3 regions of the Arthrobacter sp. MDT2-3 genome follow, and region 1 is predicted to be linked to each of the others. Evidence: predicted binding sites of a transcription regulator. Region 1 holds the regulator's gene; each other region holds the start of a gene.
The links. The regulator LexA, encoded in region 1, represses DNA repair genes until DNA is damaged. The targets are predictions, from matches to a motif close to TCGAACANNTGTTCGA.

Region 1 (5,353 bases):
TGGACATCGATGTGGATATCTCCGGTGGCTTTTACTGTCAGGTCGATCAGCGAGTGCTTGCAGAGCGCTGTCAGCATGTGGTCGTAAAAGGGCACCGAGGTGTCGATGTCCGAAATGCCGGTACCGTCAAGGTTGATCTCCACGAGCACGGAGGATTCACTCGTGGCACGCTCCATGCGCGCGGTCCGGGCCACGGCCGCATTGGATCCGGTGGAACTCATGGTCAGGTGTCCTTTGGGGAGAAGGAGTGGTTCAGGGCGTCCAGCGCCGGTACTTCAAGTCTAGGCATGAAGCGTGCGCTGGCCGGCAAGGATGCTTTCCAGGGAGGTGAGGAACGCTGTGGTTTCCGTCTCAGTGCCTGCGGTCACCCGAAGGTGGCCTGGAATCCCGACGTCACGGATCAGGACACCGGCGTCGAGCAGCTCCTGCCATACCTCGTGGGGGTTCTCCAGGCCGCCAAAGAACACAAAGTTGGAATCGGAAGCAGCGGGCTTGAGGCCCATCCGGATCAGTTCAGCCACGATCCGGTCGCGCTGCTTCTTGATGTCTTCAACATCGGCCAGCAGCGCCTCACGGTGCTGGAGTGCTGCGAGGGCAGTCGCCTGGGTTACGGCGGAGAGGTGGTACGGCAGGCGCACCAGACGCAGTGCATCCGTGACCTCCGGAGCGGCCGCCATGTAACCCAACCGAGCTCCGGCCAGCGCAAAGGCCTTGCTCATGGTCCGTGAGACGATCAGCCGCTCCCTTCCCGGCAGGAGGGTCAGGGCGCTGGGCGTACCGTCGTGTGCGAACTCGTGGTAGGCCTCATCAACAATGACGATGGTCTGGCTTGCTTCGCCGGCCTCATACACTGCCTCCACCACGTCGAGCCCCAGGCCGGTTCCGGTGGGGTTGTTCGGCGAGCAGAGAAACACAATGTTGGGTTGCAGCTCCTTCACTTGGAGCGCCGCGGACTCTGCGCTGAGGCCGTAGCCGTCAGCCCGTTCGCCCACGATGTATTCGGTGTCCGTGCCGCTGGCCAGCAGGGGGTACATGGAGTACGTGGGCGGGAAGCCCAGCGCCGTGCGGCCGGGGCCGCCGAATGCCTGGAGAATCTGCTGGAGGACTTCGTTGGAGCCGTTGGCCGCCCAAACATTCGACTCATCCAGCCCGTGGCCCAGATATTCCGCCAGGGCCTTCCGCAACTCACTGAACTCCCTGTCCGGGTAGCGGTTGAGTCCGGCGGCAGCCTCTGTTACTGCTGCGCTGATGGCCGCACGAACGTCCTGCGGCACACCGTGGGTGTTCTCGTTGACGTTGAGGAGGATGGGGACATCCAGCTGGGGCGCGCCGTAGGGAGTAAGCCCACGGAGGTTGCTGCGGAGGGGTAGCCGGTTGAGGCGCTCTAGCTGGTCATTCACCTGAACAGTTTAGTGCCAGCGCCGGGCCCCGGAAAATGTGACGGGCTCCTGTTCGCGCTCAGCGTGCCGCTGCCGCGAAGCCTTTGCAGGGGCTTTCCCGCTGCTACTCCTGCCCGCTTTCCGGGCGACGCTTCCAGTCCCAGGGCGGCGTCTCCAGGCTTCGTGCGGCTACCGGGTGGGGACGAACAGCTGCTGCCCCGGGAGGACCGCGCCGGCAGTCAGATTGTTGAGCTGCACAATGTCTGCCACAACGTCCCGCGCGTCCCGCTCCGGTGCAACGCTTCCTGCAATGGCCCACAGGGACTCACCCGGCTGCACGGTGACGGTGACGGTTGGTGTCACAGCCAGGTCCGCCGGCGAGTCCGAGGCCTTGGCGGGCGAGTTGAAGAAGCCCGCCAGGGAGAGCAGCAAGGCGGCAAGCAGCACCAGGGGGATGCCGATCAGGACGATCTTTCCGCGCCGCGTCAGACGCAGGGGCGGAAGCGGTGCAGGAGGACGAGCAGCCTGCGGCTTGTCCCGCCCGGACATGAGGTGATGCACCGAAATTGAATCCTGCGAAGCAGATGTAGCTGACATGAATAGCCCTCCTGGACCTTTACTGTGCTGCCCGACGTTCCGCTCCGGACCCGCGCTACCCGAGACCCGCTGGTCTGGGTCTTCGAATGGCTACGCTCCGAATAGAACACATATTCGAACTTTGCTTCTCCTGTTTTAGCACCTATCAACGAATAATGTCGAGACTCGCTAGAACAAATGTTTGAAAAAGCAATGTGGCTGGCCTAGCTTTGAAGACAGGAACTACCACCTCGACAGTTGATCAGCAGGGTCTGACAATGACGGCGTGAACTTCAGGTCCGGGCCAAGAAGAGCCCGGGGCAACCGAAAGGCATTGGCGAATATGGCAGCAGCAGCCGCCGGGGGCAGGGCAACCTCCCAACCGAAGAAGACCGCCAAAGGCCTGACGCCGCGGCAGAAGAAAATCCTCGAGACCATCCAGCGCTCAGTGAATGACAACGGTTATCCGCCGTCAATGCGCGAAATCGGGGACACGGTAGGCCTCGCGAGCCTCTCCAGTGTCACGCACCAGCTTTCGCAGCTGGAGAAGCTGGGCTACCTCCGGCGTGACCCGAAGCGGCCGCGCGCCATGGAGGTGCTGATGCCACTCACCTTGGACGGGGGTTCGCCCAAGCAGACAGCCGAGCCGGCTGCGCTCCTGCCTGCCGGCACCGGCAGCGTCACCGCGCTTCCCACCGCCATGGACACTGCCATGGTTCCCCTCGTAGGCCGGATCGCTGCCGGTGGTCCAATCCTGGCGGACCAGGTGGTGGAGGACGTCCTGGCGCTCCCCCGCCAGCTGGTGGGCCAGGGGGAACTCTTTATGCTCAAGGTTGCCGGCGATTCCATGGTGGACGCCGCCATCTGCGACGGTGACTGGGTGGTGGTCCGCCGCCAGGCGGACGCAGCCAACGGAGACATCGTCGCAGCACTGCTGGACGACGAGGCCACGGTGAAAACCTTCCGCCAGCGCGACGGCCACACCTGGCTGCTGCCGCAGAACACGCAGTACGAACCCATCCTGGGCGACCATGCCACCATCATGGGCAAGGTTGTTTCGGTGCTGCGCTCCCTCTAGCCTTTCAGGCGTTCTCCCCCGCCAGCCGTTCCAGCGCCGCAATGGCTGTCTTCCTGTCCGTTGTGGACCAGAACGGCGGCAGGGCACCCCGGAGGAAGCCTGCGTACCGTTCGGTGGCCAGCCTGGAGTCCAGCACCGCCACCACACCCTTGTCCCCCGTTGACCGGATGAGCCGTCCCGCTCCCTGAGCGAGCCGGATAGCGGCGTGGGTGGCAGAAACGGACATAAAGCCGTTGCCTCCGGCCTGCGCCACCGCCCGGGACCGCGCCGTCATCAGCGGATCGTCGGGCCGGGGAAAGGGAATCCGGTCGATGACCACGAGGCGGCATGACCCGCCCGGAACGTCAACGCCCTGCCAAAGGGACATGGTGCCGAACAGGCAGGTATCGGGTTCGTCGGCAAACTGTTTCACCAGTGCCGTCATGGTGGAGTCACCTTGGCACAGGATGGTCATGTCCAGCTTTGGCCGGAGCGCGTCGGCCGCTTCTTCTGCCGCCCGCCGGGACGAAAACAGGCAGAGCGCACCACCATTGGAAGCCCGGATCAGGGCCTCCAGTTCTTCCAGTGCTTCAGGGGACGCCCCCCGGCCAGGCTTGGGCAGGTGCCCGGCCACGTACAGGATTCCCTGCTTCGGGTAGTCAAAGGGCGAGCCAACGTCAACGCCGGTCCAGCTCGGCGCACCCTCGCCCACCAGCCCCAGGCCACCAGCTGCGGGCTCAAACGCGGATCCGATGGCCAGGGTTGCGGAGGTGAGGACAACTGTGTGCCCCGCGAACAACCCCTCCCGCAGTCGTCCGGCGACGGATAGCGGGGCAATATTGATCAGCGCGGGTGCAGTCTCGTCCGGTTGGGAATATCCCTGCTGGGGGTCGAAGGAGCTGGCGCGGGAAAACCACACCACTTCCCGGTTCTCCCGCGCGGCAAGGAGCCGTTCGCAGAGTTCCAGGATGAGCATCAGCCGGGAGCGCGCGAGCTGCCGCCCGCCGTCGGCCGTTGTACTGCTGTCCCCCTTGGAGTCGGACAAGGCAGCACGGCAGGCCTCGCGCAGCTGGTCCACGCAGTCCAGCTGCTCATCGTTCAGTCCGTTGGGGAGCAACCCGTTGGGAACTCCCGCCAGGGCAACTTCAAGGTTCGCGGCAGCGGCGTTGAGCGCATCGACCGTGATGGCAGTGTGCTTTCGGGCGCCGGCGGCAGCTGCGTGGACCATGGCCACCGACAGCTGCCCCGAGACGGCGCCCGTGACCCTGTCCTGGAGTTCGTGGGCCTCATCAACCACAACGACGTCGTATTCGGGAAGCACCGCCAGCCCTTCAAAAGCGCTGACGGCGAGCATGGCATGGTTGGTGACCACAACGTCGGCGTCGGCGGCGTCCTGCCGTGCGAGCTCACTGAAGCACTCCGCGGCCATGGGGCACTTCTGCGCACCCAGGCATTCCATCGACGTGACGGAGACCTGCCGCCATGCACGGTCGGTGACGCCGGGCAGGAGCTCATCGCGGTCACCGGTGGTGGTTTTCTCCGCCCACTCCCGCAGGCGCACCACTTCCTTGCCCAGCTGTGAAGCAGGACCGCCCACCGCCGCAGCAAAGTGCGGGACGCTGGTGTCCTCCCCCAGGGAAAACAACTGGCCCTCCGCCGGCTCCTCGGAGGGAAACCCGCCTTCGAGCTTGTGCAGGCAGACGTAATTGGACCGGCCTTTGACCAAGGCCACTTTTACCGGGCGCTCCAGGGCCGGGGTGATGGTTTTCAGGAGCCGCGGAATGTCCCTGCCCACAATCTGTGTCTGCAGGGCAAGCGTTGCGGTGGACACCAGGGCAGGCTTGTCGCTCTCCAGGGCGTGGGCAATCAGCGGTATCAGGTACGCCAGCGACTTGCCCGTACCCGTTCCGGCCTGAACGAGCAGGTGGTCGCCGGTTTCAATCGCCCGGGCCACCTGCCGGGCCATCTCGTGCTGTCCACTGCGGCTTTGCCCGCCCATGCCGGCAACGGCGCGGTCGAGCAGCTCGATCACGAACTGCTCGCCGGCCTTGCCTGTGGCTTCGTCAGCCACCAGGTCAGTCATTGCTGACGAATGATTCCAGTTCAGCCGCGAGGCCTTCCCGGACTTTAACAACTGCCCGGGTACCGGCTTCATCGTGGTCGACGCTGATGATCTCGGCGTCGGACTCATGCAGCTTGCTGACCAGGTCCCCACGGTCGTACGGAATGAGCAGCTCAAGCTTGACCGACGGCCGCGGAATGGCCTCGCTGATCGCCTTCAGCAGCTCGGGGATGCCCTCCCCCGTGCGGGCCGACACCACAACGTGGCGCGGTTCGCGCT
Region 2 (5,353 bases), on a different contig from region 1:
GCATCCCGCACGGCGTAGGGCATCCGGTACCGGCTGGGAAGTTCGGCGGCGGCCTCCGGCAGGTCTGCCGGGCCTTGGGCCTGCCCGTTCTTCCAGTGGAAGAACGCTTGTTCCGTGATGGCGTCCCACAGGCGGGCTTTCGTCCGGTAGTAGGTGCATGTCACGTCACCCTCGCAGTAGGTGGCGATGCCGAACAGGTTGCCGATGCTGTCAGCGGTGCGGGTAACGGCGACCATGACGTAGGGCCACTGGCCCAGGTCCCAGCCATCACAGCCCCAGCTGGAGAGCACGGCCCAGCCGTGCTGTTCGATCAGTTCCATCCAGTCGTAGCCGCCGTTCATGTGGTAATCGCCCAGCACGGTCACGCCGTCAATGGTTTCCCCACTGTCAGCGAGGGTCACGCTCTTGGTGGTTACTGCGTTCATGGTGTTGCTCCTTCTTGCCGAGAAGTTGGGGTGGGTGGGGCGGCTCGTGCTGACCGGCCAGCTCCCCTCCTCCCCCGTTGTTTTTTGGCTGCTGGCGGAGCTTGCGGAGCTGTGCCCGACGGAGGCCCGTCTACCCGGCAGGGCAAGGCACGGAAAATCTTCGAAGGAAATAAGCGACGCAGGAGCGCCGAAGAAGAATTTCCGGGCCGCAGGCCCCGGGAGGGACGACAGGGGCTAGAGGGGGTGGAGCGGGCACGTACGATCCGAAGGACAGCAGCCAAAAAACGTCGTAGACAAGACCAGGTTCAGGGGGTCCGGAGCTCTGCGACGGCACCCCCTGGACCCAACAGCCGGCCGCGAAGCGGACGCCCATCAACTGGTTGCAGCGCAGCGGAAACCAGTCGTTGGGAGCGTAAACTGAGAGCGTCCTCCGTCACCGGCCTCTCCCCCCAGTCGGCCGGTGGCGGTAGGGCCTGAAACTTCCACGCCAGTCCAGCCTGTTACATGCTCGAAGGCGTAAGCAGCAGATGTTTACACCGGGAGGGTCCGCGTTTTGAACGCGGACACTCCGCTGCTCCCCCAGCGTGTCTAGGAAACGTCTGTCCCCGCGGATGTCTAGGGTCGAGGCATGGACAGGGACGGATCAGGGGAGCTGAAAGGGCAGACGTCGATCAATGAGCTGCTCGAGGAGCCCGTCGGCGTCGTCCCGGTCCAGCTGGCACTGCCGATCCTGGTGCAGGTGAAGCCGGGCCACTTCCGGCGCGTGTCCTGATTCTGCCGCCAGACCAGGGCTGCCCGGGGGCGGCTTCATTCAGTACCGGGGCGTGCTCACGTGCACGTGGCCAGGATGCCCGCGATCGCATTGTGCTCGGCTTGAGTGACCAGAGGCTGTACTTGGCCTTGACGGCCACTTGTTTTGAGACGTATTCGCAGCGGAACGTCTTATTCGGGGGCAGCCATGTGGCGGCACCCTTATCCCCCTTGGCGCTGTTCGTCGCACCGTCAGCTGCCATCAGGTTCAGGGGGTCGTTGGCGAGTTCTTTGCGCTGATCGTCGCTGATTTGCTGGGCGCCCTTTTGCCAGGCGTCGCTCAGAGGAACGACGTGGTCAATTTGCACCGCTGAGCTGGTGTCCTGTCCGCGAACGAAGTCGATTGTCGTGCCGGTGTACTTGTCGGCCAGCGTGCCGGTGGCGACGACGCAGTTGTTGGTGCCGGGCTTGAAGGTCTCGTTGGTGAGATCCCGGGCGAGGATGTCATTGCGGGTGTCACAGCCGTTGTGGTCCGTGTCGGACCAGGCCGGCCCGAACTCGTCACGACTGTAGCCGGTCTTCGCCGCCCTACCCTTGACCGGGATACTGCCCAGCACAGCGATGGCGTTTTCGACGTCACCGGCAGCACCCGGGGCCGGAGACCCGGCCGCAGTGCCGGGCGCGGAATCGAGGGCCTCAAGCGCACGGGCTGCAGGGTCGCAGCCAACCAGGGATCCTGCCAGCAGCAGGGCGGTCAGGGCAGTCAGCGTCTTGGCGGCAGTGCGGGTGATCTTCATGGTCCCTAGGCGTGGGTCGGGGAAGATTCACGCTACCGGCGCCCGCCGACAGACAAGGGAAGCACCGTGATGGTGCCTGTCACACACTCCTGCCCCAGGCAGGTCCAGAATCCCCTGCGCGTGGCTGGTCCACCCGCTTCTGCGGTTGTTTGCACCGCCCGTTCCTAAGCTGTCGGCTCCCCCGCTGCCCCGCACACGAGTTGCCCTGGCCGCTGTCCATGATCGGGGGCAATTCGGGTTATCCACGGTTCAGCATTCTGGGGAGCCAGTGGGGCAGCTCCCCTTCGGCCGCCGTAGCGGTGGATAACCCGGAAAAGAATTGTCCCCGGTTGTGGGCAGCGGCCCGCCCGCGGCATCGCGCGTGCGCATCCTGCGGCCAGTGCAACATGATGGAGAACACCCGTTGTCAGCCCTGGCGCGTACACTGATTAACTCGAACATATATTCGAATAAAGGTGTGTTGTGCGCGTTATTGTCGGTCCCCGTGTGATAGACGCGGGTGTTTCCTTGTTGTCGGTGCTGGTGTCCCCGGTGCCGGTCGCGGCGGGGTTCCCGTCGCCGGCCCAGGACTACTTCGATGGCCGGATCGATCTGAACGCGCACCTGATCAAGGACATCACAAGCACCTATGTGGTGCGGGTGTCCGGGGAATCCATGGAAGGTGCCGGGATCAGTGACGGCGATGAGCTAATCGTGAACCGAGCGCTGGAGCCGCGCGACGGGGCAGTGGTCGTCGCGGTCCTGGACGGGGAGCTGACGATCAAGCGGCTGCGGATCACCCCGACAGGGGTGGTGCTGCAGGCGGAAAACCCGGCCTACCCTGACATCCAGGTCCCGGCACTGTCGGACCTGACCATTTGGGGCACCGCTATCCGGTGTTTGCATCATGTCTAAGCCGGCGCTAATGCGGCACATGCCGCAGATCGCGCACGTGGACGTGAACTGCTTCTACGCCTCCGCGGAGCGGGCGTTCGACCCTTCCCTGGAGGGCAGGCCCGTGATCGTGCTGTCAAACAATGACGGCTGCGCTGTCACCCGCTCCCCCGAGGCCAAAGCCCTCGGCATCGGCATGGGCGATCCCTGGTTCAAGCTCGCCCCGCGGGCGAAGGAATGGGGCCTGGTCGCACTGTCCAGCAACTACGAGCTGTACGGGGACATCAGCGCCCGCGTGATGGAGCTGCTGGGCCGGTACTCGGCCTGGCTGGAGGTCTACAGCATCGACGAGGCCTTCCTCGGCGTCAAAGGCACCCCCGCCGAGCTGGCCGCGATGGGCCGGTCCATGAAAGCAGCGGTCCGGCGGAATGTTGGAGTGCCGGTCTGTGTCGGGATCGCACCGACGAAGACGCTGGCGAAGCTGTCCAACAAGTGGGCGAAGAACAACAAGGCCTTCGCCGGGGTGTGCCACTGGGACTCCGTCCCCGCCGCGGAGCGGGAGGCCTTGCTGGGGCGGCTGTCCGTGGAGGAAGTGTGGGGCATCGCCGGGCGGCTGACCAGGCGGCTGAACGTGATGGGCATCTTCACCATCGCCGACCTGGTCCGGGCCGACCCGGTCGCTATCCGGGACAAGTTCAACGTGGTCATGATGCGTACCGTCCTGGAACTGCAGGGAACCCCCTGCATCCCGATGGAGGAGGAACGGATCGGTCGGGACCAGCTGATCTTCTCCCGCTCCTTCGCCAAACCCATCACCACGGCCACGGGGATCCGGCAGGTCATGAGCGTGTACGGGCAGCAGGCCTCAGCCAGGCTGGCCAAACACGGGCTGCAGGCCAAGGTCCTCACCGCTTTCGCCGGAACCTCGCACTTCAACCCCAACGAAACCTCCTACCCCTCCGTGTGCGTGCCGTTGCCGATGCCCACCGCCGACCCGGTGATCCTGACCAAAGCCGGCCACGCCCTCCTGCCCCGGATCGTCGAAGGCATCCGGTACGCACGGGCAGGGATCATGGTCACCGACCTGCGCCCCACCGGCAACCAAGCTCCGCTGTCCCTCTTCGAGAACCCACACGAGGAACGCCACATCGGAACCCTGCTCGAAGACGTCACCCGTAGGTACGGCCGAGGGTCCATCGGCCTGGGTCACGGCGGGATCCGGGGCGGGCCGGACTGGACCATGAAACGCGACATGCTCTCCCCCAGATACACCACCCACTGGGACGAACTCCCCCTCGTCAAAGCCGCCTAACGGCTGCTCTCTGCACCACCCAGAAAGACAACAAGCACATGACCATCACCCACGAAGCCCCTACCCTCAATACCTCGGTGGACGTCCGGTTCACCACTGCCGGCACTCCCCTGGCCGTCCGCTACGACGGACGCATCTGGGCTGTGACCGAAGAACCTGTCCACTGGTTCGCCAGGGACTCATGGTGGGAGACCCGCCGAAGCGTCCCGGTAGGCGTCGGGAACGTCGTAGACATCGAACACTGGCGCGTTCAGGTCCGCCAAGGGTCCGACTCACCGCTGCGGACCTTTGAACTGCGCCGCAATCCCCTCTCGGAGCAGTGGCTGCTGGAAGCCATCACTGACAACTAAGCCCGGCCATGCGTAGCGTAGGGCCATGGACCACGTAGCCGGGCTACCGGCCGGACTCGCCCCGCCGGTGAAAGTCGCCTTGGCGCGAGCCATCCCAGAAATGCCACGCGGTGACGCATTGCCCGGCAACCTCTCCTACGAACCCAAGTGGGACGGCTACCGCTGCATCTGCATTCGGGACGACCACGGCGCCACGCTATGGTCCCGTCAGGGAAAGGAACTTTCTGGATACTTCCCTGAACTCTGCTCAGCGGTCGCTGCGGCCGTCCCGCCGGGATGCGTGATCGACGGCGAAGCCGTAATTTGGAGCCAAGGACGGCTGAACTTCGACGCCCTGCAGCAGCGCCTGGGCGCAGGGCCAAAGACTCTCCCCGGGCTGATCTCCGCAACGCCGGCCAGCTACGCGGCTTTTGATGTCCTGGCCGTGGCAGGGCATGACGCAAGGGACCTGCCTCTGAGCGGCCGCCGGGCGCTCCTGGAAGAACTCACCAGCAGCTGGGAACCGCCGCTGTCCCTCTCCCCCACCACCACGGACCGGAGTGTTGCCGAGCAGTGGCTCGAAGAGCTCCCGCATACCGGGATCGAAGGGCTGGTCATCAAGGGGACTGACCAGCCATACACGCCGGGCGTCCGTTCCTGGTTGAAGCTCAAGCACAGGGAGACCCTGGACATCATCTGCGGCGCAGTGATCGGGCCGATCACCCAACCCTCAGAAGTCGTCGCCGGCCTCATCCTGGACGGCGAACTGCGCATCGTCGGACGCTCCACACCACTAAAGACAAGGGAAAGCCGGGAACTGGCACGATGGCTTCGCCCGCCAAAGGGTGAGCACCCTTGGCCGGCAAC
Region 3 (5,353 bases), on a different contig from region 1:
ACAGCCCAAGGCGATACCAGGTGGATTAACCGGGGCGCCCACGACCTGATGGGCACCAACGCCGAAGCCACCGTCTCAGCTTCGGGGATGCCACGGGCACGCAGCCTTTACGGTCCTCTGCCCGAGCAGCTCAAGGACGACCGGTCCTTTGCCCGAAGGCTCCAGAAAATCCTCAAGGTCCGTGAGGAGTGGGGGATTGCCACCAGCCTGCTCCTGGACGTCCCGGACGTTTCCCACCGGGGCCTGCTGGTGATGGTGCACCGCCTCGCATCAGGGCAGATCCAGGTGACGGTCCTGAACTTCTCCGGTGAAGGCATCACCGGAAGTGTCCAGTCCACCCATCTGGAAGCCGGCGCGCAGGTCCAGGACCTCTTCACCGAGGAGACCGTGGGCCAGGTGGACGACCTGCACAGTTTCTTCATCGAGCTCGGCCCATACCAGGGCACGGCGCTGCTGATCGAGGAACCGGTCAGCGTGGAGGACGAAGCATAGGGACAACTGTGGTGGGGACGCTTCCCCGGGCGGCGCTGCCTCGGTGCAGCTAGGCTGCCTTGACGAGCGGAAGCTCGTCCCAGTGGGTGGTGTACCTGGGGGAGCGCATGTCCCGTTTCATGGTCCAGTCCGGGCCGCCGCGGATCCCGGCGTGGCCCAGGCCGATGGAGCCGCGGCCGTAGCGGCGGGTGATGTCCTCCAGCAGCGGCCCGATGTGCCTTTCCTCGTGCGGGTTCTCAAAGGGCTCCAGCGGTTTCTGGTTGCCGCTGGGCCGCAGGTCCGTGACCATGATGCCGGCGCGGGCGTACTTGGCGCCGTCAATGATGGCGGGCAGCAGCGCGTGGGCGGCTTTGGTGAGGATGACAGGGTCCGCCGTCGGCATGGGAAGCGGGATGCACACGGAGGGAAAGGACGTTTCCTGCGCGTTGAAGTGGGACGTTCCGGCGAAGGCGGTGAGGAGTTTGGCCTGCAGGTTGTGCTTGGCCAGCCGGCCGCTGGCCATTTGGGCATAGACGCTGAGGACCTGCCGCACGTCGTGGGCCCTGGTGATGGGAGTGGAAAAAGAGCGGGAGAAGATCAGCTGGTCCCGGCCAATCCGGGCCTCCTCCATGGGGATACAGGGTGTCCCCTGCAGTTCCAGGACGGTCCGCATCATCACCACCGAGAAGCGCTCGCGGATCCGGACAGGGTCTGCGCGTTTGAGGTCCAGAATGGAGTGGATGCCCATGGCGTTGAGGCGTTTGGTGATTCTGGTTGCCACGCCCCAGACCTCAATCACCGAGAGCCTGGCCATCAGTGCCTCCTGCTGCTCCGGCGGTACCGAATCCCAGCGGCAGACGCCGTTGAACGCCGCATTGTGCTTGGCCCACTGGTTGGCCAGCTTGGCCAGGGTTTTGGTGCGGGCGATGCCCACGCAGACGGGGACGCCGACGTTCCGGGCTGCCGCGGCCTTGATGGTCCGCCCGAGTTCCAGCAGGTGGTCCGGGGTGCCCTTAACGCCGAGGAATGCTTCGTCGATGCTGTAGACCTCCAGCCAGGCGGAGTAGCGGCCCAGCAGTTCCATCACGCGGGCGCTGATGTCTCCATAGAGTTCGTAATTGCTGGACTTCGCGATCAGGCCCCATTCCTTGGCCCGCGGTGCGAGCTTGAACCAGGGCTCGCCCACTCCGATGCCCAGGGCCTTCGCTTCGGGTGAGCGCGTGACGGCGCAGCCATCGTTGTTGGAGAGCACGATCAGGGGCTTTCCCTCAAGGGAGGGGTCAAAGGCGCGTTCGGCGCTGGCATAGAAGCAGTTGACGTCCACGTGGGCGATCTCGGGCATCTGCCGCATGATGGCTGGCCGGGTCACGCGTGTCCCTTAGACATGGTGCAGGCACCGGGTGGCCACGCCCCAGATGGTCAGCTCACTGAGGGCCGACACCTTGATATCGGGGTACTTCGGGTTTTCCGCCTGCAACACCACGCCCGTGGCGGTGATGCGAAGCCGCTTGACCGTCAGCTCACCGTCCAGGACGGCGATAACCACGCAGCCGTCCTTTGGTTCGAGGGCCCTGTTGACGATGAGTTCATCGCCGTCGCTGATGCCCGCGCGCTCCATCGAGTCGCCGGTAACCCGGACCACAAACGTGCTGGTGATGTCCTTGATCAGGTGCTCGTTCAGGTCTATCCGGCCGTCGAAGTAGTCCTGCGCAGGCGAGGGATAACCGGCAGCAACGGGCACCGGAGACACCCAAGCCAGCTGCAAAGAGAGTCCCGCATCTATCACACGGGGACCGACAACAACGCCCACAACACACCCTTATTCGAATATATGTTCGATACTCTGAGTGTACTCCCCGGTCCGGACATTCACAGCCAGCGGCCTTCCTTTCTGGCGGGTGAAGTAGAGCGCACGAAGCGACACATTGACGACGACGGCCTACGGCGTGCGCTCCACCGCCGCCTGGATGGCGCGGGCGAGTTCCGCGGGCTTGGTGAACTGGGGCCAGTGCCCCGTGGGGAGGTCGACGTACTCGACGTCGCGCATCCGGGCCAATTCGGCAACGAAGGGGTGGCCGCCGTTGATCCATTCCTTCAGCATGGAGGACGGAAATTCGCAGGCGATGATGGTGGCCGGAACGTCGTAGCGGCGCTCATCACTCAGGTGCTGCTGGTCGTAGGCGACGCCTTTCGGCTGCGGGATCGCCCGCGCACGGAAGGCCTGGCGAAGCCCCTCGTCCAGATCCACCAGGTCGGCGTCTTCAAAGCCCTCCCACGGCGGAAGTGGCACGTCGTCGCCCTCGGCGGGCAGTTCGTCGTTGATGACGCCTCCTTCGCCGAGGGGCCCACTGTCCACGTAGATGGCCCGCTCCACCCGGTTCGGCCGGGCATCCAGGGCCGCGTGGATGATGGCACCTCCGCCGGAATGTCCTACGAGCACAACCTTGCCTTCGAGGGAATCGAGGAGGGCCACCACCGCATCGACATGGTCGCGGAGGCCGATTCCGGCACGGCTCGCGTCCACCGATTCGAGCCCGGGAAGCGTGAGCGGATGGGTCCGATGACCGGCGACCTCCAGGGCCGGCGTCACCTCCTCCCAGGATGAGGCGTCCAACCAGAATCCGGGTACGAGGATGATGTCCATGACGGAACCCTACTACCGGGGAGGCACCGACAGGAGCTGGACGGACAGGAGATCCCCTGTCCGCATGCCGGGCAGCGCCGTGACGGTGAAGGCGAGTCCGCCGCCAGGGAATGCAGCCCGATGGGTATCCCCGATGCGAAAGTCGCTCAGCACCTCCCCGCCCTCTTGCTCCTGGCGGACAAGTTCGCCCAGAGGCAATCCGTTCAGACTCAGCTGATGGCTGCGGTTTTCGTCCGGGCGGAAGCGGACCCGCAGCAGGCTGGCGCGGGCATCACGATCATTAAGGACGTAGGAGAACCACCCGGTTGCGCTGCGCCAGTGGATGCCCTCGCCGCCCCCGGCACGGGTGCCTTCACCACGGAAGCCATGGTCCGCCTCCGGCTGTTGCTCCCCGGCGGTTACGCCATCCACCACTTCCCCCTGTACGACGGCGGCCCGGTCCAGTTCCAGCAGTTCCTCCCGCCGCTCGCTGGGCTCACCGGAGGGCCAGTACACGGTGTACCGCTCGTCGTGGATGGCGTGGAACGGTTCCAGGACAACGGTGCCGGGTTGCCCGCCGGCGTCGATTATTGACAGCTCCGCCGTTACTGTGGCTCTGTCGCGAAGCCGGATGGATGCGGCGTTGGGGACCACGGAGGCTTCGGCAAGCGGCAGCAAGGGCCCCGAGGCCACGTGCCCCATCCGTTCGTCCGCTGCCTCGAACCCGGGTACGCCTTCCGTTCCCGCCCGCGATGCCAGCACCACGGGGCCGTAAAGGAATGAGACCCAGGGCGAACCGTCCGGCAGACCTTCTGATCGGAAGCCGGGGGTCAGCCGGATCCGGACGTCGGAATCGCCCTGCCAGGTGCGGCTGATGCTGACGTGGCCGGCGCCGGCCGGCGCGGCCCCGCCGTCGACCTCAAATGCCGCGGCCCATCCCGGACGCCTCAGGGTGATGGTGGCCTCAACGGAGGTGTGTGCCGTGACGTGCAGCGTTGCCTCGTCGGAGTTCGGGAAGTCCGTGTCGAGCCTGACCTGCAGGCCCTTATCCGTCCAGTCGAGGGTCGAGGGGATGTAGAGGTTGACGAGCAGTTCGTTCCCGCTGTGGCTGTAGATCAGTTCACCGTAGCGGGCATGGTTTTCCAGCCCCGAACCGACGCAGCACCACATGGACTCCTGCGCCCGTGAATAGACGCGGTAATGCCGGGGGCGCATGGGCGTGAAGTACACAAAGCCGCCGCGGCGGGGGTGCTGGGAGGACAGGATGTGGTTGTAGGTTGCCCGTTCATAGAAGTCGACGGCGGCCGGGTCGCCCAACTGTTCAAAGCGCAGCTTGGCCAGCTTCAGCATGTTGTAGGTGTTGCAGGTTTCGGGGCCCTGGGCATCAAGGATCATCGGCGTGAAGTCGGCTGAGGGATGGAAGTGTTCCCGCACGCTGTTTCCGCCGACGGAAACGGAGCGGCGCAGGACCACCGAGTCCCAGAAGCTGGAGCTGGCCTGCTCGTATTCCCGGTGGCCGGCGGCGGCGAGCCTGGCGTAGCCCACCGCCTTGGGGATCTGGGTGTTGGCGTGCAGCCCGTCCAATTGGTCCTGGCCGGCGGCGAGCGGCTCCAGGATGGCGCGGTGCGCGAACCGGTGGGCTTCCTGAAGGTAGTTGGCCCGGCCGGTAATTCCGGCAAGGATGGCGAAGGCGTCGTTCATGCCGCCGAATTCAGTATGCAGGAGCTCCTCAAAAGCCTCGCCGGAAATCTTGGCCGAAATGCCCAGCCACCAGTCGGCAAGCCCGGCGGCGATCTCCAAGGCCTCCGCTGATCCCGCGTACGAATACGCGTCCAGCAATCCAGCGAGCGTTTTATGGAGGTTGTAGAGCGGGACCCACCGTCCGTTCAGGGTGAAGAGGTCCGCATCCACGGTGCCCGCGGCCAGTTCCTTTCCCAGCTTCCGGCCGCCGGGTACGCCGCCCACATAGCCGTCGTCACCGGCGTCCTGGCACCTGCCAAGGACGCCGACGACGGACCGCACCTTGTCGAGCAGGCGCGCATCCCCGGTGGCCGCGAACAACTGTGCGCAGCCTGACAGGTAATGACCGCCGATATGCCCACCCATCCCGTCCCGTTCCCAGCTTCCGTACGGTTCAGCACCGGCATCCAGGCCGGCCTCCGAGAGGTAGGGGGCGCAGAGCCTGTGTGTATCAAGTTCCAGGACGTACCGGATGGAGGTTTCCTGGGCAGTCTTGAAGTCACTGTCGAGGAGTCGGAC

Region 2: the regulator LexA is predicted to act here: its motif matches at 2,406-2,421, upstream of AC5RUQ_RS16845 (LexA family protein).
Region 3: the regulator LexA is predicted to act here: its motif matches at 2,295-2,310, upstream of AC5RUQ_RS01360 (LexA family protein).

The regions. Positions count from the first base shown of each region.
Region 1 covers NZ_JBNHFS010000003.1:35,087-40,439, forward strand. The annotation lists gene hisB (imidazoleglycerol-phosphate dehydratase HisB) at 1-221, opposite strand, end outside; gene AC5RUQ_RS10230 (histidinol-phosphate transaminase) at 282-1,400, opposite strand; gene AC5RUQ_RS10235 (LysM peptidoglycan-binding domain-containing protein) at 1,569-1,928, opposite strand; gene lexA (transcriptional repressor LexA) at 2,299-3,033, shown strand; gene AC5RUQ_RS10245 (ATP-dependent DNA helicase) at 3,038-5,095, opposite strand; gene hflX (GTPase HflX) at 5,088-5,353, opposite strand, start outside.
Region 2 covers NZ_JBNHFS010000006.1:18,122-23,474, reverse strand. The annotation lists gene AC5RUQ_RS16855 (hypothetical protein) at 1-425, opposite strand, end outside; gene AC5RUQ_RS16850 (HNH endonuclease family protein) at 1,097-1,972, opposite strand; gene AC5RUQ_RS16845 (LexA family protein) at 2,435-2,866, shown strand; gene AC5RUQ_RS16840 (Y-family DNA polymerase) at 2,877-4,157, shown strand; gene AC5RUQ_RS16835 (hypothetical protein) at 4,196-4,507, shown strand; gene AC5RUQ_RS16830 (ATP-dependent DNA ligase) at 4,533-5,353, shown strand, end outside.
Region 3 covers NZ_JBNHFS010000001.1:287,409-292,761, forward strand. The annotation lists gene treS (maltose alpha-D-glucosyltransferase) at 1-492, shown strand, start outside; gene AC5RUQ_RS01355 (Y-family DNA polymerase) at 542-1,822, opposite strand; gene AC5RUQ_RS01360 (LexA family protein) at 1,850-2,281, opposite strand; gene AC5RUQ_RS01365 (alpha/beta fold hydrolase) at 2,411-3,115, opposite strand; gene AC5RUQ_RS01370 (beta-L-arabinofuranosidase domain-containing protein) at 3,128-5,353, opposite strand, start outside.